DNA from 2 places in the Cupriavidus sp. DL-D2 genome. Region 1 is predicted to be linked to the other one. Evidence: predicted binding sites of a transcription regulator. Region 1 holds the regulator's gene; the other holds the start of a gene.
What was found. Region 1 encodes FNR, which switches genes on or off when oxygen is low (the NO sensors DNR and NnrR bind a similar motif). Its sites were predicted from a motif close to TTGATNNNNATCAA; they were not measured.

Region 1 (14,800 bases):
CGATTTCTGCGGCGCGCCGTTTTCGCTTTGCAAGCATCAGAATTTTCGTAGGCCCCCACGATGAACGTCACCGAGTTTTACGAGCACGAACTCAAGCAGCGCGGCTATCAGTCCGATGAGGCGCAACTGCGTGCCGTGGCGCGGCTGCAGCAATGCTACGACGAGTGGGTGGCCTACAAAAGCCGCCGCAACAATACGCTGAAAAAGTGGCTCGTGCATCCTGACGTGCCCAAGGGCGTGTACCTGTGGGGCGGGGTAGGGCGCGGCAAGTCCTTCCTGATGGACAGCTTCTATTCCTGCGTGCCCGTGGTGCGCAAGACGCGACTCCATTTTCACGAGTTCATGCGCGAGGTACACCGCGAACTCGAAGAATTACGCGGCAGGCCCGATCCGCTCGACGAGTTGGCAAAACGGATTGCACGACGCTTCCGACTGATCTGTTTCGATGAGTTCCACGTCAGCGACGTGGCCGACGCCATGATGTTGCACCGGCTGCTGCAACAACTGTTCGACAACGGCGTGCAGTTCGTGATGACTTCGAACTATCGCCCGGACTTGCTGTACCCGGACGGCCTGCACCGTGATCGCGTGCTGCCAGCTATCGCATTGCTGCAAACCAAGTTGGATGTGCTGAACGTCGATGCCGGCATCGACTACCGCAAGCGCGCACTGGAGCAGGTAGATGCATACCACACGCCGCTCAGCCGCGAGGCCAGCGCTGCGCTGCGCGATGCTTTCACGTCTATTGCAGGTACGGCCGACGAATCGCCGATACTGCATATCGAACATCGCGAAATCAAATCGCTGCGCAAGGCCAATGGCGTGGTCTGGTTCGACTTTGCCACGCTGTGCGGCGGTCCGCGTTCACAGAACGACTACCTGGAAATCGCTTCGCAGTTCCACACCGTGATCCTGTCGGACGTGCCGAAGATGACACCGCGTATGTCCTCTGAGGCGCGCCGCTTCACCTGGCTGATCGATGTCTTCTACGACCACAAGGTCAAGCTGCTGATATCGGCCGAGGTCCCCGCCGACGAGCTTTACACGGAAGGGCAGATGGCCAGCGAATTCCATCGCACGGTCTCGCGAATCATCGAGATGCAGTCGCGCGAATACCTGGAGTCGGAACGACGCGTGATGGACACGTCGCTGACCTGACCTCTGGAAGCCCGCTGTTGTTTGTGGGAAACCGGTGGCGGGAGAATCCGCCCCGGTAGTTTCTGACTTGACTTGCATCAACGCAGGGTGAGTTTTTTTTACCTAATATCCGTTGGGTAAAAAAAGCGCGCCATGCCGTCGATAAATCCTGCCCCCTTCGCGCCATCTCTTTCCGTAGCCAGTGCTGCGAGCCTTCCCGTCGGCACCAATCACTCGACGGCGACCTCCTCAGATTCTGCATCCGACTGTTTTCACTGTGGCCAGCCTCTCAATGATGCCGCGCCATTAGTCGCGCCTATCGAAGGGCAACAACGCGTCTTCTGTTGCGCAGGCTGCCAGACGCTCGCGCAGACGCTCCATGCGGCCGGTTTTGGCCACCTCTATCGCGACATCACCCGCTTTGCCCGCCCACTCGATGCCGAGGCCCGGCGTGAGGCCGAGCCAATTTGGGCGGCTTACGACACGCCCGAGTTGCGCGGCCAGTTCGTTCGCGAGTTGGGCGACGGGCGTTGCGAGATTACGCTCGCGCCAGAGAACATTCGTTGTGCGGCCTGCGCGTGGCTGATCGAACAGCATCTGAATCAGTTGGAAGGCGTGGAGTCGGTGGTGGCGAACGTGGCGACACGCCGCGTTGTCGTGCGCTGGCGCGCGGCATCGCAGGGTGTGGCGGCACTACTTGGCAGGTTGGCGGACATTGGCTACACGGCCTGGCCGTTCGAGGTGTCGCGCACGGATCGGCAGGATCGTCGCGAGCGGCGCGGCTTGCTGATGCGCATGGCCGTGGCGATGCTCGGCATGATGCAGGTGATGATGTATGCGTGGCCGCTCTACACGCATGAAGCGACCATCGATCCCGGCCAACTTCAGTTGATGCGCTGGGCCAGCTTTGCGCTGACGCTACCGGTGGTCTTCTATTCGGCCTCGCCAATCTTTGCAGGAGCCTGGCGTGCGCTGCGGCAGCGACATATGGGGATGGACGTCCCCGTGGCGATTGGCGTTGCTGCCGGCTTCCTCGCCAGCGCCGTGGCAACGGTGCGAGGCATCGGAGAAGTCTATTTCGATTCGGTCACGATGTTCGTGGCATTCCTGCTGCTGGCGCGCTATCTGGAATTGCGTATGCGCCAGGCCTCGCGCAGTGGTGCCGAGATGCTCGCGCGGCAACTTCCCGCTACCTGCGAGCGTATCGCCCATGGTGGCGGGCAGGGCGAGCGCATCCCCGTGGCACGGCTGCAGCCCGGTGACCGGATTCGGGTCAAGGCCGGCGAGATCGTGCCTGCCGATGGTGTGGTGGTGGCCGGTGCGAGCGAGATAGATGAATCCATGCTGACCGGCGAGGCGCGCCCGGTGACGCGTGAAATAGGCGATGCGGTGCTGGCAGGTTGCTTCAATGCCGCGAGTCCGCTGGAAGTGAGCATTGACCGGATCGGTGCGCAAACGCGATTGGCCGAGATCGTTGCAGTCCTGGACCGCGCGCTCGCTGACAAGCCACGGCTCGCCCAACTGGCGGATCGGGTGGCCGGATGGTTCGTGGGGCTGCTGCTGCTGATGGCAGCCGTAACAGGGTTGGTTTGGGCCGTCTGGATCGATCCGTCGCGTGCGGTGCTGGTGACAGTGGCAGTGCTGGTGGTGAGTTGTCCGTGTGCGCTGTCGCTGGCTACGCCGGCGGCGCTGGCGGCGGCCGGTGCGGCGTTATCGCGGCGGGGCGTGCTGTTGACGCGCGCTCATGCGCTGGAGACGCTGGCGAGCGTCACCGACGTGATGCTCGATAAGACAGGCACGTTGACCGAGGGACGATTCGCGCTCGTCGAAACGCAAACTTTCGGCGATCTCGATGCGGCGGGCTGCGCGCAGATCGCTCGGACCCTCGAACGTGGCGGCGAACATCCGATCGCACGGGCATTTGCCGAGCCGGCGGGCACGGCCGGCGATGCCTCACTGACAGTGACAGATCTGCGCAACGTACCGGGGCAGGGGCTGGAGGCAACAGTCGATGGCCGTAAGGTGCGTCTCGGTCGTCGAGAATTCGTAGCGGTTTTGTCAGGCGATGTCAATGGGGGCGTCGCGCGGTTGGATGCCGGACACCCCGGCGCAACCGAAGTCTGGCTTGGCGATACCCACAATATCCTCGGATGCTTTCGACTTGCCGATGTCGAGCGGCCGCAGACCGCCGCGCTGCTGTGCCAGTTAAAAGCGCTCGGTGTGCGCTGCCACCTCGTTTCCGGCGACACGGATGCGGCGGTGCGTTGGTGGGCCGGGCATTTCCAGATAGCAACTGCGGCAGGCGCCGTGACACCTGAGGGCAAGCGTGAGTATGTCAGCGCACTGCAGCGCAATGGCGCGGTAGTGCTGGCAGTTGGCGACGGCATCAACGATGCGCCGGTGCTGGCGCAGGCCCAGGTATCGATCGCAATTGGTGGCGGTGCCCCGCTCGCGCAGGCCGGCGCCGATGCGGTGTTGACTCATGGCGGCATCGCGGAGATTGCCACGGCTATTGCCGTCGCGCGCCGAACGCGCCGCGTCATCCGCCAGAACCTGGGCTGGGCATTTGCCTACAACGTGGTCGCAATCCCGCTGGCCGCAACGGGCTTCGTCACCGCATGGATGGCTGGCATCGGCATGTCGCTGTCCTCGCTACTGGTGGTGGCGAATGCCTGGCGACTATTGCGCGTGCGCACCGCGACGCGGCCTCGGGAGTCTTGAATGGAAACGCTGTATCTGCTGGTGCCGATGAGCCTGGTGCTCGCCGCGTTGATCGCGGGTGCCTTGTGGTGGGCCTTGCATGCCGGCCAGTACGACGATCTGGAGCGTCCCGGCGAAGCCATTCTTCTCGACAACGATACCCCGGCGGATTTGACTCGTATCGGGCGTTCGTCGCGCGGGTCGGACAAGTCTTAGAGGCACTGGGAAAGTGCCTGGGACAGCGTGGGCGCAACAGACCAACTTATTTGCGCTCGGTTCTCCGGACATGCGGTTGTGTTGATCGAAGTCAAGACGATGGCCGTGCCGTTTTTCTAAAGTCACACCGTCAATAGGTTTATTCTTTCTTAGCTTGGGGGTCTGAATGGCTGTCACCACCGCGTCTCCACGCGTCGACACCTTCAACTATGGCGTGGTGCGGCTGTTTGCCGTCATGACCGTGGTCTGGGGTATCGTCGGCATGGCCGTAGGCGTTCTGCTTGCGGCGCAACTGATCTGGCCGGAACTGAATTTCAATACGCCGTGGCTGTCATTCGGCCGTCTGCGTCCACTTCACACCAACGCCGTTATCTTCGCCTTCGGCGGTAGCGCACTGTTTGCCACGTCGTATTACGTGGTTCAGCGTACGTGCCAGGCGCGGCTGTTCTGCGGACCGCTCGCCGCCTTTACGTTCTGGGGCTGGCAACTTGTCATCATCGCCGCCGCGATCACCCTGCCGATGGGCATTACGACTTCCAAGGAGTATGCGGAACTCGAATGGCCCATCGACATCCTGATCACGCTGGTCTGGGTGGCGTATGCCATCGTCTTTTTCGGCACGATTGTCAAGCGCAAGACCCGCCACATTTATGTGGCCAACTGGTTCTTCGGCGCCTATATCCTGACCATCGCCATCCTGCATATCGTCAACAACATCGAGATGCCGGCGTCGATGTGGAAGTCGTACTCCGCTTATGCAGGCGTGCAGGACGCGATGATCCAATGGTGGTACGGCCATAATGCAGTGGGCTTCTTCCTGACCACCAGCTTCCTCGGCATGATGTACTACTTCATTCCGAAGCAGGCCGAGCGCCCGATCTATTCCTACCGCCTGTCGATCGTCCACTTCTGGGCGCTCAACTTCACGTATATGTGGGCGGGTCCCCATCACCTCCAATACACGGCGCTGCCCGACTGGGCGCAATCGCTTGGCATGGTGTTCTCGCTGATCCTGCTCGCGCCATCCTGGGGCGGCATGATCAACGGCATCATGACCATGTCCGGCGCCTGGCACAAGCTGCGCACCGATCCGATTCTCAAGTTCCTCGTTGTCGCACTCTCGTTCTACGGCATGGCGACCTTCGAAGGCTCGATGATGTCGATCAAGACCGTCAATGCGCTTTCTCACTACACGGACTGGACGATCGGCCACGTGCATTCCGGCGCGCTCGGCTGGGTGGCGATGATTTCGATCGGCTCCCTGTATTACCTCATTCCGCGCTTGTTCGGGCAGAAGGAAATGTTCAGCGTCCGCCTGATCGAATGGCATTTCTGGATCGCAACCATCGGCGTGGTGTTGTACATCGCCTCGATGTGGATTGCTGGCGTGATGGAAGGCCTGATGTGGCGCGCCACGCAGCCGGACGGCACGTTGACTTATGCGTTCGTCGAAGCCGTAAAAGCCAAGTATCCGTTCTACCTGATCCGTCTGCTCGGAGGTATCTGCTTCCTGGCCGGGATGTTCGTCATGGCCTACAACGTCGTCCGCACCATCGTTGGCAAGCCTGCCGTCGATGCGCCGATTCCGACCAGCCTGCCGGCTTCCGCCCACTGATCGCGAGGATAGAACGATGTCTCAGAATCAAAGTTTCTTTCGTCACGAGACGCTCGAGAAGAACGTCGGATGGCTGATTGTCGCGACGATCATCGTCGTGAGTATTGCGGGCCTGGTGCAGATCGTACCGCTGTTCTTCCAGCACTCGACCACCAAGCCCGATCCCGGCATCACGCCGTATTCGCCGCTGCGGCTGATGGGCCGCGATATCTATATCCGCGAGGGTTGTGCGGGTTGCCATTCGCAACAGGTTCGCACGCTGCAGGCCGAAACGGAACGCTACGGCCATTTCTCGACGGCAGGAGAGTCGGTGTATGACCACCCGTTCCTGTGGGGTTCCAAGCGCACGGGTCCTGATCTGGCGCGCGTAGGCGGCCGCTACTCCGACGACTGGCAGCGCATCCATCTGCGCAGTCCGCGTGATGTCGTGCCGGAATCGGTGATGCCGTCCTATCCGTGGCTCGAGAAGACGCCGTTGCCGACCGATTCGGTGCAGCCGCGTATGCGGGCCCTCCAACGGCTTGGCGTGCCGTACACCGATGCGGAAATCGAGCGGGCACCGGAGGATCTGGTGGGCAAGACCGAGGAGGACGCGATGGTGGCGTACCTGCAGGGTCTGGGCCTGAACCGCCGCAATGTGCGCGTGGAAGCGGCGCCGAAGGAGTGAAGCCATGGTGATCATCACTGCCATTGCCACTGTCATTTCGATGGTGACATTTCTGGCCATCTGCTGGTGGGCATGGTCGGCGGGGCGCAAGGGCGCCAACGAGGAATCGGCGATGCTGCCCTTTGCCTTGCCTGACGAAGATAACAATCCAAGGCGGAATTCGTAACCATGAGCGATTTCATCTCCGATATCTGGGGCCACTACATTGCGGCCATCGCGCTGATCGGCATTGCCTGGTGCGTCTGGCTGCTGTTCTCCCAGCGCAAGATGCCAAAGGGCGTCAGCACCTCCGACGACACGGGCCACGTGTGGGATGACGACCTACGCGAGCTGAACAATCCGCTGCCGCGCTGGTGGATGTGGATGTTCCTGTTGGCCTGCGTGTTCGGACTGGGCTATCTGATCCTCTTTCCGGGACTGGGCGCCTATCCTGGCGTGCTGAAGACCTCGTCCCAGGTGGAGCTGGCCGCGCACCGCGAGGCCGCCGAGCGCATGCAGCATCAGATCTACGCCAAGTACCTGAAGATGGATGTCAAGCAGGTGGCGGCCGACCCCGAGGCGCGCGAGATCGGCCAGCGACTATTCCTCAACTATTGCGCGCAGTGCCATGGATCCGATGCGCGTGGCAGCCGCGGCTTTCCCAACCTGACCGACAACGACTGGTTGTATGGCGGTGAGCCCGACACCATCCAGCAATCGATCACCAAGGGGCGCAATGGCGTGATGCCGCCGCTGACTGGCGTCATCGACGCAAAGCTGGCTGGCGATACCGCGCAGTATGTGCGCTCGCTGTCCGGGCTGGCCTACGACCCGATCCGGGCATCGCGCGGCGAAAGCACGTTCAAGTCGACCTGTGCGGCGTGCCACGGTGGCACAGGCAAAGGCAACCAGGCATTGGGCGCGCCGAACCTGTCCGATAACGTCTGGCTGTACAGCAGTTCGGAAGGCGCGATCGTCGATGCCATCCTGAAGGGCCACAACGGCCACATGCCAGCGCACGAAGAAATCCTGACGCCGGAGCGTATCCGGATGCTGACTGCCTACGTGTGGGGACTCTCCAGTACCTCCAGCGCTGCGGCCGGAGCAGCCGGGCAATGACAAACCGCCCCGGCCAGCGACGGCGCTGACCGGGGCATTAGGGCTAGTCCCATGAATGCGCCCCTGAAATCCCCTCCTGAAGGACCCGAGGTCTCAGAGACTCGGGGATGGCGCCCCGCGCCACCGCCCAAGACCGCTAACGATGCAACGGAAGAAGCGTTGTACGAGGTGCGCCGCAAGATCTACCCGCGCTCGGTGAAAGGCGCGTTTTCGAGCTGGCGCGTATGGCTCGTCATCCTGACGCAACTGGTCTACTACGGTGCGCCCTGGCTGCAATGGAACGACCGGCAGGCCGTTCTGTTCGACCTCGGAGCACGCAAGTTCTACATTTTCGGTCTTGTGCTCTGGCCGCAGGACGTGATCTATCTCGCCGTGCTCCTGGTCATTTCGGCGCTGGCACTTTTTCTGTTCACCGCCATCGCCGGCCGGCTCTTCTGTGGCTACGCTTGTCCTCAGACGGTCTACACGGAAATATTCATGTGGATCGAGCGGCGTGTGGAAGGTGATCGCATCGCGCGCATCCGGCTCGATGGCGATCCATGGAGTTTGCGCAAGTTCAGGATCAAGACGACGAAGCATACGCTCTGGATCCTGATCGCCCTCTGGACCGGCTTCACATTCATCGGCTATTTCGCGCCGATCCGGGAGCTTGGCAGCGAGATACTGCAGTGGTCACTGGGGCCGTGGCAGGCATTCTGGATGCTTTTCTATGCGTTCGCTACCTGGGGCGCCGCCGGCTTCATGCGTGAGCAGGTCTGCAAGTACATGTGTCCGTATGCGCGTTTCCAGAGCGTGATGGTGGACCGCGACACCTTTGTGGTGACCTATGACGTGGGGCGTGGTGAGCCGCGCGGCGGCCGCTCGCGGAAGCTGGATCACCGTGCCGCCGGCCTGGGCGACTGCGTGGACTGCAGCATCTGCGTGCAGGTGTGCCCGACGGGGATCGATATCCGGGACGGCCTCCAGTACGAATGCATTGGATGCGGAGCTTGTATCGACGCCTGCAATCAGGTCATGGACAAGCTGGAGTACCCGCGCGGGCTGATCCGGTACACCTCCGAGAATGCCATGCGATCGGCGTTGTCCATTGCCGAGGCCCGCAAGCGGCTGGTGCGGCCTCGCACCATGATCTACATGGTGATCTGGCTGGCACTGATGGGTGGCTTTGCCGCGTCGCTGGCGATGCGCACGCCGCTGAAGGTCGACATCATTCGAGACCGTGGAGCGCTTGGTCGCGAGGTGGATGGACGCTGGGTCGAGAACGTGTACCGGTTGCAGTTGATCAATGCCACCGAGTCACCAGTGACAATCGATGTGAAGGTAGATGGCTACGATATGAAAGGGCTCACCGTCGAGTATGACCAGACGGCCAGCACTCTAGATCCCACGTCGAACCGGCTGTTGCCAATTCGCATCCGTGTGCCGATCGAAGACGCCAGGCAAGGTACCCACAAGATCGACGTGACGGTCACGGCGGAAACCGAGTCGCAACGCCGGTCGCAGATCCGTCAGAGCACAAGCTTTATCGTTCCCCGCAACTTGTAAGAGGAGATGCAATGGCTCAGCGCCCCCAACAGCCTCCCCATGCCGTTCGACCCTGGTACAAGGAGCCGTGGCCGTGGATCTTGATGGCCGGCCCGATGCTGGCGATGGTGGGTTGTGGTATCACGATCTGGCTGGCCAGCACACATGCGGACGTCCCTGTGCGCGATGCCACCCGCCATGGACTGGTCGTCGAGAAAGCCGATGTCGGAAGCGCCACGGAACAAGGGAGTCATCCATGAGGTTGCGCTGGCTGATGTGGGTACTGTGGCCAGCGTTTCTGATGGGTGGCGCGGCTACGGCGGTAGTGTTTTCCGTTGTCGACCCGGGAGACATCAGTTTCTTCGGCCAACCGGTGGAGGCTTCGAGGCAGGCGATCTACACCGTGGGCTTTCTGCTGGCGTGGCTGTTCTGCGCACTGTCCAGCGGTCTCACGCTTTACACGATGCCGGGCAGGCTCAGCGATACCGATGAACTCGAATAGCAATTTCGCAAAAAAAGCCGCAACAGCGTGATGCTGTGCGGCTCTGGTCTTGCAGCAGGATGGCGCCTAGCAGGAGCGACTATAGACCTGCTTGATGCCAGCCATGTCGATGATCTTCACATGCCGTTGACGAATTTGGATCAGGCCAGCTTCCGCGAACCGGGAGAACAGGCGGCTGACGGTTTCGAGCTTGAGGCCGAGATAGCTGCCGATTTCCTCGCGGCTCATGCGCAGCACGAACTCCGTGGAGGAATAACCGCGTGCGGAGAGGCGCTCGGACATATTGACGAGGAAGGCGGCGAGTCTCTCTTCGGCACGCATCGAGCCAAGCGTGATCAGCATGACCTGGTCCTGCGAGATCTCCTTGCTCATAAGTCGCAGGAACTGACCTTGCAGCGAAGGCAGATGATTCGACAGCGATTGCAGATCGTCGAACCGCACGACGCAGACTTCAGCGTCCTCGAGGGCGGTCGCATCCGATGCATGTTGCATCTCGCCGAGTCCATCGAGGCCGATGACTTCTCCCGGAAGATGGAAGCCGGTAATTTGAGTACGCCCATCCTCCATGGTGACGTGGGTTTTCAGCGTGCCGAAACGAATGGCGTAGACCGCGGAGAGCGGTTCACCCATTCGATACAGCGTTTCGCCCTTGTGGACACGCACGCGCTCCTGCACGAGAGTGTCCATTTTTACGAGGTCCTGCTGCGACATGCCCACGGGCAGGCAGAGTTGGCCCATGGCACACGTGGAGCAGCGTGGCGACATCTCGGTAACGGGGATGGAAGTCAGCAATTGAAGTGCTCGTTTGAATGCGCTTGCAGCGAGGGCGCGATGCATGCATTTTACAGCGTGGAGTGACGCGGAAGCGAGGAACAGTTGCCATTTGGCGTGCTTTTAAGCGTTTTTCTGATTGCCCTGTTTGGCGGTGTGCATTGCGCGGCGATGTGTGGAGGAATTGCTATTGCAGTCGAACAAAATCCGCAGCAAGTGCAACAGACGGTCTCGTTCTTGCACCGTTCTAGACGGCACTGGTGGATGTCGATTTGCGTCATGCATGCGGGCCGGGTGACGACGTACATGTTGCTCGGCGCATTGGCCGGTGCAGTGGGTGCGGCGGCGTGGGCGCACGACTATCTGCCATTGCAGCGATGGCTGTTCGGCGTGGGGAGCCTGTTGCTGATCATGGCCGGATTGTGGTTGCTTTTCGGCTGGCAGATGCGCATGGGTGCCGTGGAACGTTTTGTCGCGCGGATCGCTTCGCACGTCGCCAAGCTCTTGCGGCACGTTCGATCGACTCAGGGGTTGCATGGCGGTCCTGCCGCAGTGCCGTCAGCGATGCACCGATTCGGCATGGGTCTTGTATGGGGTATGGTGCCCTGCGGAATGATCTATAGTGCGCTCGGCTTGGCGCTGCTGGCGGGCAATGCTTCGTCGGGCGCACTCGTCATGGGAGCCTTCGGACTAGGTACTTTGCCGAATCTGCTGGTGATCTCGGGGTTATCCGGTTACCTGCGGCAGTGGTCGCGCAAGCGGTGGGTTCGCACCGTTTCAGCTTTGCTCGTGGCGGGTTTCGGGTTGCTGGGGGTGGCCCGCGCCGTATGGCTTCCGGAGACCCTTGCGCACGCCGGATTCTGCGTGGTGTTCTGAATCGGCCACAGCCCCGGGTTGCGGTATCCGGCGGTAATGCCATACAATCGCGAGAACCACGGTATCGCGCCGCGTCATGCACGAGGCGTCGCCGGGGCGGTTTCTCTCATCAGGGATGCCCGCCCAGGGTTTCTGGCCATGCTGTTGCATGCCGGAACCATCCCCACAGTCCATCCGGTTCAAAAGATCTGGTTAAAAGGCCGACGGCGGTGTGGAAGGTGACGCCGGGTCAGGGCGAAGTTTCCTGAGCCGATATCCGATTGTTTCTTGCCGTCTTGGTCATGCGTTGGCCCAGGCGAATGTCCGCCCCGAAGGGGAGGCGCGACGCAAGAGGTCCGTCGACCGGTGATGGCTGCCGGCCCTGGACGATCTCCTGCCGGACAGTCCCGGCAATTCGATGCAAAGAACGAGGTGCACGGCGGCGCTGAAACCAGCGTGGACCGTCTGCGCGACGAGATGGCGATGGCATTGGCCTCGCTGTATCTGCAATCTCCAGTGCCCCGGGATTCGTCCGGGGGCAGGTGCAAAGACAGGCTGCACACAATCACATGAATACCCAAGAGGCGAAGATCGTCCTCGAGACCGCGCTGATCTGTGCGCAGGAACCGTTGCGCGTCGGTGATCTGCGACGGTTGTTTGCCGACGATGTCGGTGCCGACACGATCCGGGTGCTCCTCGAAGAGTTGCGGAACGATTGGCAACGGCGTGGCGTGGAACTCGTGGCGCTGGCGAGCGGCTGGCGTTTTCAGAGCCGGCCCGAAATGCGCGAGTATCTCGACCGGCTCAATCCGGAAAAGCCGCCCAAGTATTCCCGCGCGGTGATGGAAACGCTGGCGATCATCGCGTATCGCCAGCCGGTGACGCGTGGCGACATCGAAGAAATCCGCGGAGTGACGGTCAGTACGGAAGTCGTCAAAAAGCTTGAGGACCGCGACTGGATCGAAGTGATCGGCCATCGTGACGTTCCTGGACGCCCGGCACTCTATGCGACGACCAAGGCGTTTCTCGATGACCTTGGCTTGCGTTCGCTGGACGAACTCCCGCCGCTTGAGGATGCTCAGGCGCAGGCCCAGGCAACGTTGCTGGATCAACAAGCCATCGACTTCGAAGATATCGCCACGGCCAATCCGCCTGCTGGCGACGAAGAGGCTTTTGCGGCCACGGAAGTGGTCCCCAACGCCGTGACGCCGGCGGACACCGAGAAGGCCGATGCGGAGACGCCGGCCAATTTGGAAACTGCCGATTCCACCGAGGTCATTGAAGGCGCATCGCAAGAACAAGAAAGCAGCGTCGAGTCCGATCCCCCGTCACTCGGGCAGGACGACGACGTGCCGCTGGCGCATGCCAACGGTTTCCACGTGGACACTCAGGCTTCCGTTTCGGAAGTTGCCGAGGAATCGGGTCTGGAGGGCGACGCGCCTTATCCGGCCGAGGACGACGAGCGCGTGTCCAACTGAATAACATGCAACATCGATAGTGAATACTTTGTCTGATTCCGCTGATCAAGACGTCCGCCAGCCGGACGTGCCGGGCGACACCGGCGCAGCGCCCGATACGGGCAATGGCGCGGACGGCGCGCCGCGCCGCAAGGGCCTCCGCCGCGGTCTGCGAAACCTGGTGGCGTCCCGCCGCCAGGGTGCCCAGGATCGGGATGCCGGTCGGGGTGATGCCGATGCGCCGCCGGTGCAGGCCGAAGAGGGTGCGCAGCCCGCAGCACCGCGGACACGCGGCCGACGCAAGCCTGCGCCTGCCGCCGATGCCGGTGAACAGGTCGCGGCTCCACGGGCGGAAATGCGACCGGCTAATCCGCGCCAGTCCGAATCGGGCGAAGGCCAGCCGCAGCGCCGTCGGCGGCAGCAGCCGCAACGTAAGGCTGCGATGGTCGACGGTGAGAACAAGCCAGCAGCCGAGCAGGCCGGCAGGCGCAACAAGCCAGGCCCGCAGCAGCGCAAGGGCCAGGGTGGCGCTGGCAAACCGGGTGGTCGCGGCGATCAGCGCCAGGGTGAATCCCGTCAAGGTGACAAGTCGGCGAAGCCCGCCGGCAAGGCGCTCAAGGCTGCAGGTGGCGAGGATCTGTTCCGCTTTGTGATCTCCGAGCAGTTCGACCAGGAAGACATGGTCGTTCCGCGCACAAAGGCGAAGCCCGTTCGCGAGCTGACATCGGATGACGATGCGCCGAAGCTGCACAAGGTGTTGGCTGACGGTGGGCTGGGGTCCCGCCGCGAAATGGAAGAACTGATCCTGCAGGGTCGTGTTTCCGTCAACGGGCTTCCAGCACATATTGGCCAGCGGATCCTGCCGGCCGATCAGGTGCGCGTAAACGGCAAGCTGATCCACCGCAAGATTACGACCAAGCCGCCCCGGGTGTTGCTGTATCACAAGCCAGCCGGCGAAATCGTCAGCCAGTCGGATCCGGAAGGCCGTCCGACCGTATTCGACAGCCTGCCGCGAATCAAGAACGGCAAGTGGGTGGCCGTGGGCCGGCTGGACTTCAATACCGAGGGCCTGCTGATTTTCACGACTTCGGGCGATATCGCCAACCGCTTCATGCACCCGCGCTATGGCGTGGAGCGTGAATACGCGGTGCGCACGCTGGGTGAACTGGCCGAGTCCGATCGTCAGCGTCTGCTTCACGGCATCGAACTCGACGACGGCCAGGCTAACTTCCTGCAGATCGCCGATGGCGGTGGCGAGGGTGTGAACCAGTGGTATCACGTAGCGCTGACCGAAGGACGGAACCGCGAAGTACGCCGCATGTTCGAGGCGGTGGGCCTGACCGTTTCACGCCTGATTCGCACACGCTACGGGCAATTCCTGTTGCCGCGTGGTCTCAAGCGTGGCCGTTGGCAGGAACTCGAAGCCACCGAGGTGCGCAACCTGATGGCCAATATCGGCCTGAAAGCACCGGCCAAGGGCGAGCAGGGCGGCGGCAAGGGAATGACCAAGGTGGGCGGGCGGAAGGCGCGCACCGAGGCTGCGATCGCGGGGATGCCCATGGTCACGGGCATGGATGGACTGCCGCGGTTCGAGAAAGCCGGTGGCAATCGCGGTGGCGGTAACGCCGGCCGCGGCCAGCCTGATCCGATGCAGACGTCAATGGGCTACATCCCGTCGGGTCCTGCGCCGCTGACGTCACACTCGACGAAGTTTGGGGGTGGCATGGGCGGTATGGGTGGCGGTGCGCGTGGTCCTGGCGGTGCAGGTGGCCGTGGGCGGGGTGGAAGCGCTGGCAATGCTGGCAACGCCGGTGGCAACCGTCCGCGTCGTGGCGGTGGCGAGGTGAACGGCAATGTGATGCCGAAGGCTGCCAAGGGCGGCGGCAATGCCCGTGGCAATAGCGGTGGCGGGGCGGGTGGTGGTGGCGCACGGCGTCCGCGTGGTGGCGGGGGCGGTGGTGGTCGGGGCGGTCATCGCTGACGCCAGGCAGGGTGGGGTCGATGTGCGCATGGCGTCATTGCCCCCATCCAGTGCGGATACAACCGGCTTTTGCCTTTTGGACATAATCCGCGTATAATCCAAGTCTATTCAAAAGTATCATCCTCAGTGGGATGGGCGAATGATGGGCATTGCGCCCATTTTTTTTTGGTTCGCCCGTTCGTGAGTGCGCGTCGAGTGCGGCTGGTTTGCGCCACGCTGCGCACCGCCCGAGGGTGATAGGCAGGCAGGGGCAGCTTACAGGTTTCGGAAACTCGCT
Region 2 (14,800 bases), on a different contig from region 1:
GCCATGCATCCCATAGCCGGGCCCACGCGTGCAGTCGTTCGTGCCGCGCGCTGCCGGAGCGGGCGGCGCCGCCATCGCCACGATGGCAATCGACGTGAGACAAAGGCCAACGGCCTGCCGGATAGCGGACTTCGATGTGTAATGCTTGGACATGACGTCTCCTAGCGTTGGCAATTGCGGTCACCGACTGGCCGCCCGGCGTTGGCGCCCGCATAAGGCAACCCCGCTTCGATGGGCAAGGTCATGTCCCTCGACCACTCGTTCCACGATCCAAGATAGAGGCGTACGTCCTGTATGCCGGCCTCTTCCAGCGCCACGAAGGTGTTCGACGCACGAGCGCCTTTGAAGCAGAACACAACAACGGGCGTATCGCGGCGAATTCCCACCGTGGCGCATTCGGCCAGGATTTCCTCGGCCGACTTGAACCGCGGCCCCGTGGCAGACGGCTTCATCATGCGATACCACTCGATCCAGACGGAATGCGGGATGCGACCTTTGCGGGGACAGAAGTCTTTGCCGTACGGCGAGGAACTCGCGCCGATCCACTCGTCGACATCACGCACGTCGAGCTTCACGATGCGCGGGTCGTCGACGATGCGCTTCATTTCCGCCAAATCCACGAGCAGACCGGTGTCGTCGTCCGTGATGGGAAAGGTCGCCCTGACAGGTGTGAAAACCTCGGTCGTGCTCGGCAGGCCTTCCGCACTCCACGCCTGGTAGCCACCATGCAGTACCTTGATCTTGTCGCGCGGATAACCCAGATATCTGAGCAGGATGTATCCGCGGCACGATTGGCCGAACCCCGTGGCCATCGCTTGCTCGTAGACGACGGCTGTTTCATTGCCTGACAAGCCCGCTTTGCCGAAGGCCGCCGCAAAGGTAGCGCGCAGCGCCCTGAGGCCTTCGGGTGTGGTGGTTGCAAGATAGGTGAATATTTCGTGGATGCTCACCGCGCCCGGCAAATGCGCCTCCGCATAATGGGCCGCATCTCGGGTATCGATTAGCACAACCGCCTCCGATCGAAGTGCTTCGTCGAGTTCGGCAGGAGAAATGAGTACGCTGTCACGCATGGTGGGATCCCTTCTTCGGTATGGGGACGCGACGTCCGTACGGCCGGGAACCGTACCGTGTAGGAATGGCTTGACGGCCAAGGCTTTGCGTAGCGACCTGTCAGTTCCGATTCTGGGATAGCAGGCAGGCCTGTGGTTGATTTGTGTCAACCCAAGCTCGACCTATGATCAGCCCACGCTCAAACGCTCGCCACACCCGATTTCGCCTGTTCGATCAGCTCGAACACCATCATGCCTGCGAGCATGGCAAGGACGAAACCAGCGGCCTTCGGATATCCCGCACCCAACGCCACCAATGCGGGCCCCGGGCAGAAGCCCGCCACTCCCCAGCCGATTCCGAAGGTGGCACTGCCGAGGATCAGGCGCCATGTGATCGACGTGTTGGAGGGCCACTGCATCGGCAGCCCGAGCCAACAACGTGTGCGGCGCCGGGCGAAAAAAAACCCCAGCGAGGCCAGCACGATCGCGCCGAGCATGACAAAAGCGAGCGAAGGGTCCCACACGCCGGCAAGGTCCAGAAACGCCAGGACCTTGGCAGGGTTCGCCATGCCCGACATCATCAGACCGAGTCCGAATACCAGTCCGGCTATCCACGCAGTGATCATGCCCATCTCAGGCTCCCAGTAGATGACGTTTTACGAAAACGGTCAGGAGGCCCGCTGCCATGAAGGTGAGCGTGCCGACAATTGATCGCGCCGAACCGCGCGAGATGCCGCACACGCCATGCCCGCTTGTACATCCGCTTGCGTATCGCGTGCCGATGCCTACGAGAAAGCCGGCCACCAGAACTTGGAGCCAGCCAGCCTCGATGTCGGCAACGGGAGGATGACCCGCAAAACGGCCCAGTATGGGTGCGCTCAGCAGCCCAGCAAGGAAAGCAATACGCCACCCCATGTCACGGCGCGTCACGCCCAGCAATCCGCCCAGGATACCGCTAATGCCGGCAATGCGGCCGTTGAAGAGAATCAGCACCGTGGCCGCCAAGCCGATAAGCAGGCCGCCGCCGAACGACAGTAACGGAGTGAAATGATCAAGATCCAGCGTCATGATTTCCCGAATCGGTAATTCGCCCCTGCGCTGCGGCATATCAAGAAGCACGAGCGGTTACCGCAGGCGCAATCGGCTCGTGTCGAGGTGCGACCTCCCAGGCGCCAAGAATATACAGCAGCGTCGATTACCGCTGCCAGATGCGTCCGGCAGGACCGCGAATTGGCTTTACAGCCGAGACCCAGGCATATGTCACCGGCCGTGCGCGGATTCGCCCTTCACCAGAATGACGGGGCACGGTGCATGGGCGATGACACGGCCCGCCACGGAGCCGACGATGGCATCGAAAAATGCTCCCCGGCCGTGGGTGCCCATCACAATGGCTGACGCATCGACGGAACGTGCTAGCTCGACGATGCGGTCGGGCGCGAAGCCGGTCAGCGCGTGCTGCTCGAACGATACGCCGCCGAGGTTGAGGATATCGGCGGCCGAGCGCAAAGTCCGGCTGCTTTCGTCCGCGTGCCATGCGGCCAGCTCGGTGGCGCTAATGTATGACTTCACCTCACCCGACACGTCCGGCATGCAATGAACCAAGTGGACAAGCAATGGACCCTTGAGCAATTCTCCGGCGGCCACAAAGTGCGCCGCCGCATCGCTGTACGTTGACCCATCAGCGGCAAGTACGATGGATTGCATGGCAGGCTCCTTGAGTCGAGAACGGCAACGTGCCGCACTTCACTGAGAATGGGGTGTTGTCGCGACACGGTGATTCTTTGGTCCGTCGCGTCGGTCCCGTGTTGAACAGATAGGTGACGAATTCTGCCGGAATTTGGTCTGGATTAAGGGATACGTGGTCTTCGTGTGGTCCAGGGTAGCGGTGTCGTTCCGATCGTCGGATCATCGGCATGCCGGAATGGATGCGACCAAGAGCAATTTCAAGGGACAGGAGGATCATCCTTCATCCCGACCAGAGAATGCCGGCGAAGGATACCTTGGTCGTCGAAGACCAGGACCAAGCTGTACTTAGCGGTCGATGCGGCTTCCCTGCGCCGCATCGGCACATAACCCTGCTTATTGCGGTCGACTTGATAGATCATGACGCGACCACCTTCCCACACCGCGCTTGGCTCGGCCAGTTTCATGTACACGTCCTCCCGGGTTGTCACGCCGTCCTGCAGGAACGTCAGAAGCTGTGGATCGCCTGGCGGATAGCTAGCGCAAGCGGCGAGTATCGCCAATAGGATCACGATGGCACTTCGACTGGCCCAGATCGTTTTCATCATCAATCATCTCTTTTCAAAGCGTCCGGCACCGCAAACTGTGCCGCCTCGCCGCAATCCTCGTGTCACTCAAAGCTACATACCGAATCGAAAGTGCCCACTGTGCAGCAGAACGTTGTATGCCCCGGTCATCTCGAACAGGCCACGGGCCATCGTCTCGATGGCCCCCCTGTGCTTTTGATAGGCCACGAACAAGTCTTCCGGTCGACATGATCGCGCGCCGAAGTGGTCCTCCAGGGCTTCGGCGGTAATGCCATAACACGCTTGCGCGCCATTTACGCGCGCTTGGCACTGAAGGCTGGGGCCTGCCGAGCAGTAAGTCGGCAACATTCCTGAAAACTCGATTGCGCTCATGATGTGTTCGGCGATACGTAGCCGTACCCGGAGACGTCACCTTACCTAGCCTAGGCGTTAGCCCAATCGGTGATTTGATTCATCGCAAGGGCGCATGGATCGCGCCACGCCACGCGAGGGTTGCGCGTCTTTGTCTCGTGGTGAGCAGCATCGACCCCGCAACTGATACCGTTGGCGACAGTCCTTCGTGCCTCCGAACGTTGCACGGCAATCGCTTTGCGTTGCGTCAACGGCCACCGCCCACGCGGACATAAAGTGAGAATTAACGCGGCAACGCAATCACATAGCGGAATCGATCATGAGCTTCCTCGGCACTCGCCGCTCCTGGGTCAAGATCACGATCCTCGCTGCCTCTACCGCATTGGCTGGCCCGGCCTGCGCTCAAGCGTCGACAAGTACGCCCAAGGCCGCTCCGCAGCAGGGCGCCACCAGCATTCCTTACCTCTCGGGGGGCATCGGCGCCGACGATGTGGCGCGCATGCGCTCGCTTGCGCCGCAGTTCAATGTGCACCTGCGATTCCAGGATCGATCGGATGGCGCATCGCTTTCGGACGTCAAGGTGCTGCTACTCAATGCGCGACACGAACGCGTCCTGCGCGTGGTGAGCGAGGGACCGCTGCTGTATATGCGGGTGCCGCCCGGCCAATACTATCTGGCGGCGGTGTACCAGGGCATCATCCAAGAACTCGCGTTGATCGTCGGCCGCAAACCGATAGACCTGACCATCTCGTTCACGATGAATAGCGAAGAAGGCACCTGGCAGTACTGCATGGGCCAAGCAGATCTGTGCGAAAGCACCGTACTTTAAGTGCGCGGCTGATCAAAGACGACAAATAGGGCGAACAACAGGGGTGGCCAAGGCTTGGGATTGATCAACGAAACAACACGTTCGGCATCACTCCTTGACGGGCCACTGCGCCGGCGTCATGGATCGCGCCCGGCTGCGGTACCAGACGATGAACTCAGAGATGGAACTGCAAAGGCTGGGTTTAGCGATGACCTGGAATGCGACCCGCTGTCATGACGCGTGCGATCGGCGAGTCTCCGACGCGGGGGCACCCGCTTACATGTTGGGAAGCCTGGAGTGGGACGGGGCGAGGTCAGTCACGTAGCGTCGTCGATGCCTTCACAATTGATCGTCGTCAAACAGTTATGGGTTTTAGCGCACTAACTATTTCCCAGTGGCTATCTTCACAAGGCAAAAGACGAGACGCACAAAGTTGCCGCTGCCAAGGGGAGACATGCCATGTTGAGTGCCCATGAAATTGCTGCGTTGATGGTGCTGGGATCGCTGGGGTCGTGCCGCGATATCGACCCGCACGATCTGGCCGCGCTTGCCACCTGTCGTTTGATCAACATGGCCAACGCACGGTCGACAGCATCTCCCACAGTGCACGTTACCCCGGCCGGCTACCGAGTGCTGGGCGCCGTTCACCGCGCCTCATCGGTGCGAGTCAGGCAACCCTGACAGCGGCGCCGGCAAACCTGACGCACCGCACAGCCCCTTTCCCACGTCCCACATGGCAATTGGGCGACGCGTTTGCCGGCATCCGCTGATAGTTGCATGAGTCCCGCATGACCAATACTCCAGCCACACCCCGGCAACGCCGCGCGCGAAGTTCATAAAGCAACAGGCCGCACGCGTCCGTGCCATCGGTGCCAACCGGCGGGAGATGAAAATGAACAATCTGGGCATGGCAATGGGGCCAGCGGCAACCCACCGGGCGCCGCAGGCGCTTCACGAAGGCACGCACGTTATCACGCCGCGACGCTGGTACTGTCATCATGGCATTTACATCGGCAACGGACAGGTAGTGCATTACGCGGGATTCAAGTCACTGCTGCGCCGAGGCCCCGTGGAGTGCACCACGCTCGACACTTTTGCCGACGGCCACGGAATCGAAGTTGGCACCGTGCAGCATGCGCGGTACGGCGGCGCCGACGTGGTACGTCGCGCCACGTCGCGGCTGGGCGAGGACGCCTATCACCTGCTGCGCAACAACTGCGAGCATTTCTGCAATTGGTGTGTACATGGCACGCCAACCAGCATGCAGGTCGAGCGATTGGCACACGATCCGCTTCGCGCCCTGCTAGCAACCGCGTGCCTGCTGCATGCGTGGATTTGGGCGCGCGTGTACGCGGGCCGCGGCGCGCCCATCCACATGCTAGGGCCGGTCAGTGGAATGTGGATCGGAGCGTGGCAACGGAATCTCATTAACGCTCATCGCGTGGTCTCCCCTGCCGGACGGATCTGGATGCGCTTCTGCGGCGTTGCTTCCTTCTTGGGCAGCGCTAGCCGCAGGACGCCGTCGGCGTAGGTCGCATCCACCTTCGCTTCGTCAATGTCAGCATCCAGCGTGAAGGCGCGGCGCATCGCACCGCTGTAGCGCTCGTGGCGAATCACACGTTCCCCGTCTCGCTGCTCGGTCGTGCGGTCGACCTTGGCGGCTATCATGACCGTGCCGCGATCGACGTCGATATCGATGTCCTCCGGTTTCACACCGGGCAACTCAGCGGTCACCGTGTAGCTGCCATCGGACTCCGTCACATCGACCTTGAATACCGTGCCGACGTCGGCTGTCCCGCGGAACGCGCGTAGCATGCCCTGCATCATGTCGCTGATCGGCTCGATGGAAAGCGGGTCGTAATGTCTGAGGCTGGTCATCGTGGACTCCTTCATTGGATCGCCGGCAAATCCGGCTGTCTTTAGCATGGCAGCCCACCACGACTGGCCTTTGCGTTGCGTCAACCACTGCGGCGCCGGTTTGCCAGACCAGCATTCAATAAGACACCGCAGCCTGTCGTGTTGGCCAGAGACGCTCGACACCGATCACAGCCGAGTGACAGCTCCGACCAACTATGTGCGCCATGATGCATAGGCGCACCATTCATGTGCGGAGTATGTGAGCGGGTGGGCACCCTTCTCGCGTGCGCCGGGTCGCGCGGGCGTTACGTATCTTCTATATTCTGATCAGCAGCCCGTGATCAGCAGACTGCTGCCGTCTTAGGAAAAAGAAGAATCATGCCTTCGGCATTGAGCGTCCCTTAAGAGTGGCCCGACATGACCCGAGACACGCCCCTTCGCAGCGATGCGACGCACCTGCCCGCGCAGATCTCGGGCAACGAGGCATGTCTGGCAGCCATTGTGCGGACTTCCATGGAGGCCATCATCTCCATCAACGAACAGCAGCAGATCGTGCTGTTCAACCCGATGGCCGAGACGCTTTTCGGGATTGCCGCAGGGGATGCCATCGGCAAGACCCTCGACCTCCTGCTGCCGGAGCGTTTTCGCTCCGCTCACACCCTGCACGTGCGCCGCTTCGGTGTAACGGGGGTCACGGATCGGCAGATGGGGCTGCAGCGTACGCTCTATGCGCTGCGCCGCGACGGCAGCGAATTCCCCATCGAGGCATCCATCTCGCAGACAAGCGACGGCCAGGGCCGCAAGCTATTTACCGTTGTGCTTCGCGACATCACCGAGCGTGTGCGAGCGGAAACCGCATTGCGGCGCTCGCGCGAGGAATTGCAGGCGCTCTCCGACAGCATCCTGGCAAAACGCGAGGAAGAAAAACGCCGCGTCGCCCGCGAGTTGCATGACGACATCGGGCAACGCCTGAGTGCGCTGAAGATGGACCTTGCCATGCTGGAGAGCGAACTGCGCGAAGTCGACACGGCGTCGCCTTACCTCAGTCGCGCCGCTGCCATGCATGGCAGCATCGATGCCGCCATCGCCGCAGTCCGGCAAATCTCCGCAGACCTTCGCCCCGCCCTGCTCGACGAACTGGGGCTGGCGGCGGCACTGGACTGGCTGACCAAGGATTTCAGCCGCCGCTACGGCCTGACGATCGAATTAGGCGCCCCCGATCATCTTGACGTAAACGAACAGGAGGCGACGGCGGTTTTCCGAATCGTGCAAGAGGCGCTGAACAACGTCGTGCACCATGCACAGGCCAATCGCGTGTGGATCGCCCTGGACCGGCAGGCCGGCGAACACGTGCTCCGCGTGCGCGACAACGGCAATGGCTGGGACGGCGCGCTACGCGATCGCACGCGACGCTCGTTCGGACTGCTTGGCATTCGCGAACGAGCCCGTCTGCTTGGCGGAACGCTGGCGCTGACGCACGCGCCTGGGCAAGGATTCGAGCTATGCCTGCGCTTTCCCATGCGCGCCACCGAGACGGAGTAAGCCGATGATACGAGTGGTCATTGCCGACGATCATGCCGTGGTGCGCAACGGCTTGCGCCATATTCTGGAGCGCGAGGACGACGTCGAGGTCGTGGGCGAAGCCGCCAAGGGTTCCGAAGTGCCACAGGTGTTGCGCGAGACCACGCCCGATGTGATTCTGCTGGACCTGTCGATGCCAGGGCGCAGCGGCCTTGAGCTGGTGCGGCATGTCCGCACCGAGTATCCGGCCAGCCGGGTGCTGGTCTTGACCATGCATGCAGAGGAGCAGTATGTGGTACGCGCATTCCGGGCTGGCGCGGCCGGATACCTGACCAAGGACAGCGCCGCCAATGACCTGATCGCGGCGTTGCGCAAGGTGGCCACGGGCGGCACCTATGTCAGCCCCGAGATGGCGGAAAAGCTGGCGCTCGGCGTGCAGGAGCAAACCGATGCACCGCATGCCAGCCTGTCCGACCGCGAGCTGGAGGTGTACCGGCGCATCGTCAATGGCGAATCGCTGACGGAAATCGCCGAGGCCCTGTGCGTGAGCGCGAAAACCATCAGCACCTACAAGATGCGACTGCTGGATAAACTCCAGCTTCGCAGCGACGCCGCGCTGGTGCGCTACGCCATCGAGGCGAACCTGTTTCCCGGAGAATCACCGCCCTAGTACCTGTCATTCGACTTACCTGCGAGGTGTGGCGGCTGTGTGCTGGCCGGCGCGCGAATCAGCAGCACGGGCTTGTTGGTCTGCGCCAGCACGCCTTCGGACACGCTACCCATGATGGCCCGCCGCAAGCCGCGATGCCCATGCGTACCCATAACGATCAGGTCGGCTGGCCAGGAGTTTGCACGCTCGACAATGGTCTCCGAGATGTTGCCGCGGCCAAGGGGACGCTCCACGAGTTCCTTGATACAGGTAACGTCGGCGTGAGAGCATCGCTCGGCGGCCAGGTCCAAGGCCCGTTCGCCACCCCGCACAAGCTGGCTCAGCACCTTGGCGGTATCAGTCGTACCCGCGGCATCGAACAATTCGCTATCGTCAACCACGTACAGCAGCTTGATCGCAGCCTGGCATACGCGCGCCATGCCGATGGCCTGCGACATTGCCAAGTCCGCCGAATCGCCACCATCCACCGCCACCAGGATTCTTTCGTACATGATCGGGACTCCGCTTGGGTCATCGTGCTTTCGAGATTAGGACGCCTAAACCCATCGCACTTGATCTGCCGCAACGGCTTTGATCGATCGACTCAGTCCGCTCTCGTTTGACTTTTCGCAACGGTTCTCCCACGTCATGACATAGATTTGACGCGTGCCCAATGTCGAGGCACTGGCGAGGGTGCGGATGGAGATCTCAGCTATCGTGGTCCACGTGGATGCGTCAACGCACGCCACGGCCCGGCTCTCCCACGCCGTCGCCCTGGCCTGTGCATTGCCTGCAACGCTTGTGGGCCTGTTGCCACAGCGCGGCCTGACGCCCGACGCGGCGTTTTTTGCCGATTGCGAATCTAGCCGCGTGGCCTTCGAAACCGCGACGGCAGGCGCCCCCATTGCCGTGGACTGGCGCGTGGGAGAAGGCACGTCACTGGAAGCCATGCAATGCGAAGGCCGCCTGGCTGACTTGATCATCGTCAGCCAGCCGTGCGCTGGCGAGGCCCATCGCCTGGTTGACACACCCCCTTTTGCCGAAGGCACGATCCTGGAGGCCGGACCACCGGTTCTTGTTATTCCACGGACGCACGACGCCGCCCCCACGCAGGCGTGGCCCTATCCGCGCGTGATGGTGGCGTGGAGTGGCACGCGCGAATCGGCGCGTGCGATGCGCGACGCGCTGCCGCTCCTGCGCCGCGCGCAGCATGTCGCGCTTGTTTGCTGCATCCCCGTCTCCCGACACCGCCACACCAATCTGGCGCCGGCCAGCTACGCGCTGACGTGGCTGGCGCGGCGGGGCGTTCGCGCCTGTCTGATCGGACTTAGGGGCGATGCACATGCGTCACCAGGCAACGCCTTGCTGGCCACCGCGCGGACGGCCCGCACCGACTTGCTGGTTTGCGGCGCGCCGGCAAGCGACAAAGCAGTCGGCAAGCTGGGAGGCATCGCCAGCACCCTGCTCGAGCAATCCACAATCCCGGCTCTGTTCGCACGCTAGCGATGCGCGTGCCGACGCTGCCCGCGTCCTTTGGAACCCCGAGGAGCCAGCAGATTCGCAAACGTAGCGTGGCTCGTCTCAGTGTGCCAGCAGCACGGGGATTGTCATCGAAGTAAGGATGGTCTTGGTCACGCCGCCAAGCACGAGTTCGCGGAAGCGTCCGTGCCCGTACGCGCCCATGACCAGCAGGTCGGCTTGCACATCGGCGGCGCGCGACAATATCAGGTCGCCTATGGCAGCATCGCTCGTACCGGGTTCGCACTCGGTGCTGACGTCGGCGCCCACATCGCGCAGCACACGGCACGCGACTTCAAGTGGCGCCGCATCGGCGCGTGTGACGTGCTGGGTCGGATTGGCATGGAGCAGGTGCACCGTGCCACCTGCCAGCAGCGGCAATGCATCGTGCAGGGCACGGGCGCATTCCTTGCCGCCATCCCACGCCACCAGCGCGCGGCGGCCCACGGTCAGCGCCGGCCCAGCGTAGGGCACCACCAGGACGGGCCGACCCGACTCCAGAATGATCGATTCGAGAAACTGTGGCGCCACCACGGTCTCGGGTTCACTGGCATCGATTTGCCCAACCACCAGGAGTCCGGCCTCCTTGACTTCCCTGAGCGTCTGACGCACCGGGTCGCCATGCAGGCTGCGCCATTCCGCAGATGCCGACTCGCGCCATACCGTCGACTCGAATCGTTGCTGCAGCGTTTCGTGCTGGCGCTCACGCCGGGCCCGATCCTCCTGCAGAACGGTGGCGGCGTGCCCCACGTGATAGAACCACTGTGGATCGGCGGCAAACGTGGCACAAACGCCTATCAGGCGGCAACGCTGGGCGATGGCGATTTGCACGGCCAACTTCGCGCGGAGCATCGCGCGCGAGCTGGCGTCTATATGCACGAAGATGCTGGGATAGGCGAGCATGGCTTGATCTTCTGGCCTCTGCGGCGCGGCCGCCTAGTGGGAAATGAGCAGTGGCACTGGCGTGTTGTTCAGCAACGTGCGGGTCGTGCCGCCGATCATCAGCTCACCAAGCCTTGAATGGCCGTAGCCGCCAGCCACCAGCAGGTCGGCCGATTCCCGCAGCACCTTCTGCAGCAGGCAACCGGCGACCGATGACGATTCTTCCACCGCCAGCGTCGCACGGACACCGTGCGTGCCCAGCCAGCGCAGCAGTTCTCCGTCGCCGTGCTGCCAGAGCCCCTTGCTACCCATCACCACCACGAGGATCACGCGATTGGCGCGTTTTAGCAGCGGTAGCGCATCGCTGAGCGCGCGAGCTGCCTCGCGCCTGCCGTTCCACGCCACCACGGCGGTATTGATCGTCGACAGCCGCGCCTGGGCCGGTACCACTAGCAAAGGCCTCCCCGCGTTCACCAGCGCATACTCGGCGGCCGACGCCATCAAAACGGGCAGGTCGCTGGGCGCGCCCGGCAGGCCGGGCAGGATGATGTCGCTGGCCATGCCATGCGCGGCAAGCGCCCAGCCGGCATCCTGCTCCACCAGAAGGTGCATGTAATCAGTCGGCGTACCGTGGCGCGCGCAGGCATCGGAGAGCGCCTGCGTACCGGCCTGCTCCACACCGCGCAACATGTCGGCACGCATGGCCTGATAGCGCATTGCCTCCGAGCCCGCGCTGCGATACGGATCCAGCATCGGTCCGGTGGCGCTGAGTCCGATCACGCGCCCATTGGCGTTCGCCGCCAGGGTAAATGCCGCATCCAGCCGCGCCTGAGTCGCCCCATCGTCAGCCAGATCCACCAGTACTGTCTTGTAAGCCATCGCCATGCCCTCGTACGCTGTTGCACCGACTACAGTCAAAGGTAATCAGTGCAGGATTGCGACACTTGCGCCAGATCAAGTCATAGCGCGTAGCGGATGCGACGATCGATCTAACCCGCCGTTGCGCGGGTAAGCACGACAAGGAACGCTACATGGATGCCAGCATGCAGGCCATGATCTTCGACGGGCACACGCTCGACGCGCAGCGCGTGCCTGTGCCCACGCCAGGTGCCGGCCAGGTGCGCATCCGCGTGCTGGCCTGCGGGGTATGCCGCACGGACCTGCATGTGATCGACGGAGATCTTTCTCATCCAAAGCCGGCGCTGATCCCAGGCCACGAGATCGTGGGTCGCGTCGAAAAGCTGGGCGAAGGCGCGGCCGGGGTGGCCCTCGGCGACCGGGTGGGCGTGCCGTGGCTGGGCCATACCTGCGGCGTCTGTCGCTTCTGCGCCAGCGGGCGCGAGAACCTGTGCGACGCGCCGCTGTTCCACGGCTACACCTGCGACGGCGGCTACGCGGAATACGTGCTGGCAGACGCGCGTTATTGCTTCCCGATTCCAGACACCTACGATGACACGCAGGCCGCGCCATTGCTGTGCGCCGGCCTGATCGGCTACCGCACGCTGCGCATGGCTGGAGACGCGCAGCGCCTTGGCATCTACGGCTTTGGCGCGGCCGCGCACATTGTCACGCAGATCGCCGTGGCGCAGGGCCGCACGGTCTATGCCATGACAAGACCCGGCGATACTTCGGCGCAGGCGCTGGCCACTCAAGTCGGCGCGGTGTGGGCAGGCAGCAGCCTGGACCCGCCACCAGCCTTGCTGGACGCCGCCCTGATCTTTGCACCGGACGGCTCGCTGGTACCCGCTGCACTGGGAGCCACGGACAAGGGAGGCGTGGTCGTATGCGGCGGCATCCACATGAGCGATATTCCGTCGTTTCCGTATCGGCACCTTTGGGAAGAGCGGCGCATCGTATCCGTTGCCAACCTCACGCGCGAAGATGGTGTGGGGCTCATGAACGTGGCCGCAAGCCTTCCAATTCAGGTGCACACCACGGTTTATCCGCTGCGCGATGCCGACAAGGCGCTGGAAGACATGCGCGCAGGACGGCTTGTTGGCGCCGCAGTCCTTCGCATCTGATCGGGCGATGGCGCGGGGGCCCCGCACCACCGCACCGCTACTGCGGCAGCACCCGGATGTCGTCTACGACCTTCGTCGCGCCGGGAGCGCTCCACGCGGCGTTGAACGCCGCCTGACGTTCGGCCAGCGACGTGACATGCCCCGACAGGGTAACCACGCCATCCTTGACGACGACCTTCACATGTCGCGCATCTTGCGCTGCCTGACGGTGCAAGGCGTCCTCGATGCGCCGCTGCACGTCGGGCGCGCTGGTTCGGGGCCGCAGCACAATCTGATTCACGATGCCTCGCACACCATTGAGCAGGCGCACCGCATCGGCGGCGGCACGACGTTGATAGTCCCAGTCGACCTCGCCCGAAAGCGTCACCATGCCACGCTCCACTACCACGCCGAGTTGGCCAGCAGCCACGACTGAATTCCAGGACAAAGCGTTTTCGACGGCCCACGCGATATCGGCATCGGTTCGCACAACATCACCCGGCAGCACCACGTCCAATTCCACGGCAAGTGCGCGTACACCCGCCACGCGTCGCGCAGCCCGCTCGACGCAACGTTTGGCGTGGAATGAACGGGGATTCCCGCTGAGCGTGACGATGCCATCCTTCACCTGCACCCCCACCTCTCGTTCGTCGACTTCCGGGTCCCAGGCTAGCTCGTCAAGCACGTCCTGCTTTAGTTGAATATCGCTTTTCATCATTCCCTCCTTTGCCTATCCGCGTCCTGCCTCTCAGTGACTCTAGGCGTAACTCGACGGGCGGCTTTGCGTTGGCGCAAGGCCGCACCGGGCGCGGCGGCGCCCATTCCACGAGCAAGGGCGTGTCAGGTTTTCCTGACACGCCCCCAGAACAATCTGACCCGCCTCTCAGCCACGGCTGATTTCGGCCGAACCGGCCGTGATCAATACTTCAGGCAAATCGGGAGACACCGAATACTGACGCTGGCATGCAGCCAGCGAATCGACCAGCAAAAGGGGATGACATGCAGCACCAAGCAGTAGAATTTCGCACGGTCGTGCCTCCGCCCTACCCTGAACCCTACGCGCCAGCGCAGTTCATGGCCCAGACACCCAGATGTGTCCATTGCAGCCTGCGGCCGCTCTGCCTGGCGGCGGAACTCGACACCGATGACATGCCCCGACTCGAGTCGATCATCGGACGGTGGCGCACGGTGCATCGTGGAGACTACCTATTCCGCGTGGGCGACAAATTCCAGTGCCTCTATACGCTGCGCTCAGGATCGTTCAAGGTCGTAGCAGGCCACGAGGAAGGTGTCGAGCACGTCACGGGCTATCTGTTGCCGGGCGACATGCTCGGGCTAAGTGCCATCTCCAGTGACCAATACGATTGCGATGCCATTGCACTGGAAGACAGCACCGTGTGCGTGATCCCGTTCTTACCGCTGGAACAGCTTTGCCGCGACATGCGCGGCGTACAGCATCAATTGCACAAACTGCTGAGCCAGGAGATCGTGCGCGAATCCCGCCAGACCACGCTGCTGTCGGGCATGCCATCGGAGCGTCGGGTCGCGGCCTTCTTGCTCAACGTTTCGCGGCGCCTGCGCGCCAGGGGCTACTCGGCACATGCTTTCACACTCCGGATGACGCGCGAGGAAATTGGCAGCTACCTGGGCATCAAGCTGGAAACGGTCAGCCGTACGTTCTCGCGCTTCCAGCGCGAGGGGCTGATCCGCGTGGACGGCAAGAAAATCGAGATCTTCGATCTGGATGCGCTGGCGCAGGTCTGAGCGTCACGCAGCGCGCACGACCCACGCCGGCACGCCGCCGGCCCGGCGTGATCGAACTCGCCCACTAACGTGCCACAGCCGCACAGCGCCGTGGCTCTTGGTCTCGTGCTGGCCAAGCTCGAAGAATTATG

Region 2: the regulator FNR is predicted to act here: its motif matches at 9,078-9,091, upstream of ABDB81_RS27570 (universal stress protein).

What each region holds. Positions count from the first base shown of each region.
Region 1 covers NZ_JBDKXK010000069.1:34,019-48,818, reverse strand. The annotation lists gene zapE (cell division protein ZapE) at 61-1,158, shown strand; gene ABDB81_RS26160 (heavy metal translocating P-type ATPase) at 1,291-3,858, shown strand; gene ccoS (cbb3-type cytochrome oxidase assembly protein CcoS) at 3,859-4,053, shown strand; gene ccoN (cytochrome-c oxidase, cbb3-type subunit I) at 4,220-5,668, shown strand; gene ccoO (cytochrome-c oxidase, cbb3-type subunit II) at 5,685-6,335, shown strand; gene ABDB81_RS26140 (CcoQ/FixQ family Cbb3-type cytochrome c oxidase assembly chaperone) at 6,340-6,501, shown strand; gene ccoP (cytochrome-c oxidase, cbb3-type subunit III) at 6,504-7,433, shown strand; gene ccoG (cytochrome c oxidase accessory protein CcoG) at 7,485-8,978, shown strand; gene ABDB81_RS26125 (FixH family protein) at 8,990-9,217, shown strand; gene ABDB81_RS26120 (hypothetical protein) at 9,214-9,459, shown strand; gene fnr (fumarate/nitrate reduction transcriptional regulator Fnr) at 9,526-10,251, opposite strand; gene ABDB81_RS26110 (sulfite exporter TauE/SafE family protein) at 10,336-11,106, shown strand; gene scpB (SMC-Scp complex subunit ScpB) at 11,655-12,563, shown strand; gene rluB (23S rRNA pseudouridine(2605) synthase RluB) at 12,592-14,523, shown strand.
Region 2 covers NZ_JBDKXK010000080.1:6,802-21,601, forward strand. The annotation lists gene ABDB81_RS27505 (periplasmic heavy metal sensor) at 1-153, opposite strand, end outside; gene ABDB81_RS27510 (sulfurtransferase) at 162-1,070, opposite strand; gene ABDB81_RS27515 (DUF6691 family protein) at 1,250-1,681, opposite strand; gene ABDB81_RS27520 (YeeE/YedE family protein) at 1,683-2,117, opposite strand; gene ABDB81_RS27525 (universal stress protein) at 2,310-2,753, opposite strand; gene ABDB81_RS27530 (hypothetical protein) at 2,993-3,340, opposite strand; gene ABDB81_RS27535 (DUF1488 domain-containing protein) at 3,413-3,691, opposite strand; gene ABDB81_RS27540 (hypothetical protein) at 3,990-4,499, shown strand; gene ABDB81_RS27545 (hypothetical protein) at 4,938-5,159, shown strand; gene ABDB81_RS27550 (lecithin retinol acyltransferase family protein) at 5,392-6,009, shown strand; gene ABDB81_RS27555 (Hsp20/alpha crystallin family protein) at 5,913-6,356, opposite strand; gene ABDB81_RS27560 (PAS domain-containing sensor histidine kinase) at 6,753-7,877, shown strand; gene ABDB81_RS27565 (response regulator transcription factor) at 7,882-8,526, shown strand; gene ABDB81_RS27570 (universal stress protein) at 8,523-9,017, opposite strand; gene ABDB81_RS27575 (universal stress protein) at 9,205-10,008, shown strand; gene ABDB81_RS27580 (universal stress protein) at 10,087-10,926, opposite strand; gene ABDB81_RS27585 (universal stress protein) at 10,960-11,784, opposite strand; gene ABDB81_RS27590 (zinc-dependent alcohol dehydrogenase family protein) at 11,937-12,926, shown strand; gene ABDB81_RS27595 (BON domain-containing protein) at 12,964-13,620, opposite strand; gene ABDB81_RS27600 (helix-turn-helix domain-containing protein) at 13,905-14,669, shown strand.